Regions from separate parts of the Streptococcus pyogenes genome, predicted to be linked through region 1. Evidence: predicted binding sites of a transcription regulator. Region 1 holds the regulator's gene; the other holds the start of a gene.
What was found. The regulator HrcA, encoded in region 1, represses chaperone genes, less so after heat shock. The targets are predictions, from matches to a motif close to TTAGCACTCNNNNNNNNNGAGTGCTAA.

Region 1 (3,210 bases):
ACGATAATTTCACCATTTTTGAATGATACTACTGAAGGAGTTGTACGATTGCCTTCTGGGTTAGCAATGATTTTTGATTCAGTCCCTTCAAGAACTGCTACTGCTGAGTTTGTTGTACCTAAGTCAATACCAATAATTTTAGACATGTTAATACCTCTTATTTTATAATACTTTATTACTTTTTATTTCAATTTATCTTAGTAAGCACTCGAATTATTTTACTTCCAATTCTAAGCAATCACTATAGTTTAATCAGCAAGCGAAATAGCTTCTAACTTGCTATCTAGTTTACTGTCATTACGGACAAAAACGAAAACTCATTTACCTTAGTTATAAACAACTACCATCGCTGGTCTTAGCAGACGCTCGTGCAATTTATATCCCTTTTGAAAGACTTCTGCAATGCTATCGGCTGGATGTTCATCATCGGCTGGGAGGGTCTGAACTGCCATATGAAAGTTGTGGTCAAACGAGTCGACTTCTACTTCTTCTACGCCTTCTTCCTTTAGTGCTTGAATAAGGCTATCACGAGTCATTTCTAAACCTTTTTTAACATCATCTGTCAACCCTTCAACAGCCAAGGCACGTTCTAGATTGTCAAGCGATGGTAAGATTGCTTTTGCCAGATCCTGAGAACGATAGCGTTGAAGTTGTTGACGTTCTTCACTAGAGCGACGCTGTATATTCTGCATTTCTGCATGAGCTCGCAAGTATTTATTTTCAAACTCATCAGCACGTTCGTTTGCAAGTTCTAACTCTGATTTTTCAGGAGTTTCTTCAATAACTTCCTCAACTGTCTCTTCAGTTTCAGTGGCTTCCACTTCTTCTTGTAAATCGTCTTTTTTAATTTCTTCTGACACTGAGTGCCTCCTTTTAAATAACTTATTGAATACTGCCATTATCAGTGAACTTCATAATGGTTAGAATTTAGGTATCGATAATAATCACCTAATTTAGCAGCCAATACCTTTCCAATAATGTTTACCAAACTAACAGACCTACGATAATCCATATCAATAGGACCAATCAAACTCAGGAGTCCAAACCCACGGTAAGGAATCAAAAATTTGTGAGTTAAAACTGACACATCTGCAAGTGCGGCTTCTTGACTATCTGCCACTTGGACAGAAGCCATCTCACCTTCTTTCAGACTTTGCCTCAAAGAAATTGCTACTTGCTGTTCATTATCCAAAAACTGATACGTTGATAGATCTGAATACGTTAAAGAATTTACCTTGCCAGCAACAAATACCGTTTCCAAAAACAGCTCTGAAAAAACATAATCAAATAGTTGTAAAACATTATCCGTAGTCACAAAATACTTTTGAACGATCTGAGGAATTTCTGTCCTCAACTTATAATGAATATCTATGACACTATTATCCAGCAAGCGCTCCTCTACGATAGCTTTAAATGCTATCAAGTCACGTGTCAAAAAGTTTCTTGGAATAGCAAACTGCACTGTCACTGGCTTAGATTCATCTAAAGTCATGACTGCTAGAGCATCATGGTTGCTAAGCTGAACAACATCAAACCCTGTTAAACGTTGACGAGCTGGCTCCACATCTAAAATAACGGATGTATAGCCCGTCATCTCCGCTAAAATGTGACTAGCTTTTTGAAGCATGTCTTCTAATTTGAATGCTTCAAAATCAAAAGCTTTTATGACATGATAAATATCTTGCTCATCAATACTATCTAGCCTGAGGGAGTGCTCTACAAAATACTTAAAACCAGCTGGACTTGGCATCCGTCCACTAGAAGTGTGCGCTTTTTCCAACAATCCCAACTTCTCTAGTTTTGCCATATCATTACGAATAGTGGCGCTACTAGAATCAATCGTTCTCTGTAAAGCTTTAGACCCTACTGGTTCATGAGTTTGTGTAAATAGCTCAACGATTAAATTCAAAATATCATTTTGACGTTGTGTAATCACAAACCAACCACTCCCTTTCGTTTAGCACTCTATTTAGTAGACTGCTAATTTATAATTCTATTATACTCTTTATGGGAGACATGTCAAGAAAAAAACTCAAAAAAATTAGCACTCTTTTATAAAGAGCGCTAATTTCAGTCATAGTTTGTTAAATCGTTACTTTCAATGACCTGAATTAGTCGCCTAGCATAGGTTTTATCAGTATAATGCAAATACTTTTGTAAACTTTTAGCTGGTGCTTTATACCCTTTTTCTGTAGCAAGATTACGATACAAACGCTTATCGACTTCTTTTCCCTGCCGAAGCATTCGTAAATAATCTCTAATTGCACTAGCGTCATCTTTATAAATAGCATATCTCACGTTTTGGTTGGTTTGTTTAGGGGACTTTAGGGTAATGGCCACTTGTCCTGGAGTTGCTTTCTTGCTAAAAAGATTATGATACTTAGACGCTAGTAATGTTTTTCCATCATGGGTTTCCAAAAGAATTTGAGCAATCAAAATAGATGGTCTAATGCCATAATATTTTGCCAATGGTTTAACTTCTTTACCCATTTTTGTAATAAATTGTTTTTGGCTGTAGTTCACCCTTACTTCTTTATCTGCACTAGCTATCCTTTGGCTACTCAGTAAGGGACAAACAATCAGCAATAAAAAGCAAGCTAGAAGCGTTAAAAAATACGGAAACTTTAGTCGTTTTCTCATCGTTTCTCCTTTAAAGCAGCAATGTACTCTTCCAACGTTAGGTTGTGCTGAGCCATATAACGAGCAGACGCCTTGCCTACATAGCGGTAATGCCAATCCTCATAATCAACCCCTGTACTAGTCTTTTTTCCTTCTGGAAAGCGCAAGACAAACCCATAATCAGGTGCAATTTTTTGAACTGCTTTAGCTACTGATGGATCACTGGCATTTAAAGTATCTACAGTGCTCATGTCAATAGCAAGACCAGTGTGATGTTCACTAGCCCCTGGCGGCTGTGAATAGGTTTGCACCAAAGCCTCCGCAGCTTCTTGTGTCAATGTTGGATCGTTAGCCATCTCTTTTTTAATATAAGATTGGTAAAGCTCTGTTTGGTAGTCTACGGAACGGTACCCAGAGATAAGATGTTCTTGCAAGTCGATAGCTTGTGCTGCTGCTAAAAAGTCACTAGTGGCTTGCTCAATGCGTTTATCCACAGAAATACCATTAATGTCAGCTAATTCAGGACTCATTTCTTTTGTAATGTGATCGCGGTTTACTAAAACCAACTCCCAATCTTCAACAGATACCTTA
Region 2 (3,210 bases), 260 kb from region 1:
TGACAGAAGATGATATTTTGGCAACCTTGAGTAAGTTATCGGGAATTCCACTTGAAAAACTGACGCAAGCTGATAGTAAAAAATACCTCAATTTAGAAAAAGAACTGCATAAGCGTGTGATTGGTCAGGATGCTGCTGTTACGGCTATTTCAAGAGCCATTCGTCGTAATCAGTCAGGTATTCGAACAGGAAAACGTCCTATTGGATCATTTATGTTTCTTGGCCCAACAGGAGTAGGTAAGACAGAACTAGCAAAGGCCCTTGCAGAAGTTCTCTTTGATGATGAAGCAGCGCTTATTCGTTTTGATATGTCTGAGTACATGGAAAAATTCGCAGCGTCTAGGCTTAATGGAGCACCTCCTGGTTATGTCGGCTATGATGAAGGAGGTGAACTGACACAGAAAGTTAGAAATAAACCTTATTCAGTCTTGCTTTTTGATGAAGTGGAAAAAGCACATCCTGATATTTTTAACGTTCTCCTTCAAGTATTAGATGATGGTATATTGACTGATAGTCGTGGGCGTAAGGTCGATTTTTCAAATACTATTATTATCATGACCAGCAATCTTGGCGCAACAGCCCTGCGCGATGATAAAACGGTCGGTTTTGGGGTCAAAGACATTCACCAAGACCATCAAGCTATGGAGAAACGTATTTTAGAAGAATTAAGAAAAACTTACCGCCCAGAATTTATCAATCGTATTGATGAAAAAGTGGTCTTTCATAGTCTGACCCAAGATAACATGCGCGATGTGGTTAAAATCATGGTACAGCCCCTGATTACTACATTGGCAGAAAAAGGTATTACCCTTAAAATTCAGCCTTTGGCCTTGAAACATTTGTCCGAGGTCGGCTATGATGAGCATATGGGGGCAAGACCATTACGTCGAACGCTGCAAACTGAGATAGAAGATAAGCTATCAGAGCTTATTCTTTCTCGAGAATTGACAAGTGGGCATACGCTAAAAATTGGATTATCACATGGCAAATTAACGTTTCACATAGCTTAATTTCCATATAAAAGGTGGATCATCCTTGATGTCACCAAAAAAAGAGGTTATTCTTACAAAAATAACTTCTTTTTTCTTGACTATTTTTGACCAAGTGATAAAATAGAATATAAAGTTAGCACTCGATGAACATGAGTGCTAACTTTACTAAAGATTCTTTTATTGGAGGAAAATTTCATGTTAAAACCATTAGGTGACCGTGTGGTCGTAAGATTTGATGATGAAAAAGAGCAGACAGTCGGTGGTTTTGTCCTTGCAGGCACTCATAAAGAGTCAACACGAAAAGCGACAGTCCTCGCTGTCAGTGAAACGGGTGTTCGCACTATTACAGGTGATAGCGTGCTACCTTCAGTTTCAGTGGGTCAAGAGGTTTTAGTTGAAAATGGGCATGATTTAGAAGTAACCGTAGATGATGAGAAAGTTTCTATCATCCGTGAATCTGACATCATTGCTATTGTTACAAAATAAAACGACAAATCTCTAAATAGAAAGAAGGATTGAATATGGCAAAAGATATTAAATTTTCAGCAGATGCGCGTGCTGCCATGGTGCGCGGAGTTGATATGTTAGCAGATACCGTCAAAGTAACGCTTGGTCCTAAAGGGCGCAATGTTGTTCTTGAAAAAGCTTTTGGTTCTCCCTTAATTACTAATGACGGGGTAACCATTGCTAAAGAGATCGAATTAGAAGATCATTTTGAAAACATGGGAGCAAAATTGGTGTCTGAAGTGGCTTCTAAAACCAATGATATTGCTGGTGATGGGACGACTACTGCAACAGTTTTGACACAAGCCATTGTTCATGAAGGACTAAAAAATGTGACAGCAGGTGCTAATCCAATTGGTATCCGTCGAGGCATTGAAACAGCAACAGCAACAGCTGTTGAAGCCTTGAAAGCCATTGCTCAACCTGTATCTGGCAAGGAAGCTATTGCTCAGGTCGCTGCAGTATCATCACGCTCTGAAAAAGTTGGAGAGTATATCTCAGAAGCTATGGAGCGTGTGGGCAACGATGGTGTGATTACCATCGAAGAATCTCGAGGTATGGAAACAGAACTTGAAGTGGTTGAAGGCATGCAATTTGACCGTGGTTACCTGTCTCAATACATGGTCACAGACAATGAAAAAATGGTTGCAGACCTTGAAAACCCATTTATCTTAATCACGGATAAAAAAGTGTCAAACATCCAAGACATTTTGCCACTACTTGAGGAAGTTCTTAAAACCAACCGTCCATTACTCATTATTGCAGATGATGTGGATGGTGAAGCACTTCCAACCCTTGTCTTGAACAAGATTCGTGGTACTTTCAATGTGGTTGCTGTCAAAGCGCCAGGATTTGGTGATCGTCGTAAAGCTATGCTTGAAGACATTGCTATCTTGACAGGTGGTACAGTGATTACAGAGGATCTAGGACTTGAATTAAAAGATGCTACAATGACAGCCCTTGGACAGGCTGCTAAGATTACAGTTGATAAAGATAGCACAGTAATTGTTGAAGGTTCAGGAAGTTCAGAAGCTATTGCTAACCGTATTGCACTGATTAAATCGCAATTAGAAACAACAACTTCTGACTTTGACCGTGAAAAACTACAAGAACGTTTGGCGAAATTAGCTGGTGGTGTAGCTGTTATCAAAGTAGGAGCTCCAACAGAGACAGCTTTAAAAGAAATGAAACTTCGCATTGAGGATGCTCTAAATGCTACACGTGCAGCCGTTGAAGAAGGTATCGTTGCTGGTGGTGGAACAGCACTTATTACGGTTATTGAAAAAGTAGCAGCTCTTGAGCTTGAGGGCGATGATGCTACTGGACGTAACATTGTGCTTCGTGCTCTAGAAGAGCCTGTACGTCAAATTGCTTTAAATGCTGGGTACGAAGGCTCCGTAGTTATTGACAAGTTGAAAAACAGCCCTGCAGGAACAGGATTTAATGCTGCAACAGGTGAGTGGGTTGATATGATTAAAACAGGAATCATTGACCCTGTCAAAGTAACACGATCAGCGCTTCAAAATGCAGCTTCTGTAGCTAGTCTTATTTTGACAACAGAAGCAGTTGTTGCTAATAAACCTGAACCAGCTACGCCAGCGCCAGCAATGCCAGCAGGTATGGATCCAGGAATGATGGGCGGCTTCTAAGCTCTCTATAGCATTAAGGATTATGAAAAAGAAGTTGAGACTAAAGGTCTGCTTCTTACTATGAA

Region 2: the regulator HrcA is predicted to act here: its motif matches at 1,126-1,152, upstream of groES (co-chaperone GroES).

The regions. Positions count from the first base shown of each region.
Region 1 covers NZ_LN831034.1:1,533,325-1,536,534, forward strand. The annotation lists gene dnaK (molecular chaperone DnaK) at 1-146, opposite strand, end outside; gene grpE (nucleotide exchange factor GrpE) at 327-899, opposite strand; gene hrcA (heat-inducible transcriptional repressor HrcA) at 902-1,936, opposite strand; gene B6D67_RS08220 (glycoside hydrolase family 73 protein) at 2,071-2,640, opposite strand; gene B6D67_RS08225 (M15 family metallopeptidase) at 2,637-3,210, opposite strand, start outside.
Region 2 covers NZ_LN831034.1:1,798,291-1,801,500, reverse strand. The annotation lists gene B6D67_RS09505 (ATP-dependent Clp protease ATP-binding subunit) at 1-1,010, shown strand, start outside; gene groES (co-chaperone GroES) at 1,188-1,478, shown strand; gene groL (chaperonin GroEL) at 1,514-3,145, shown strand.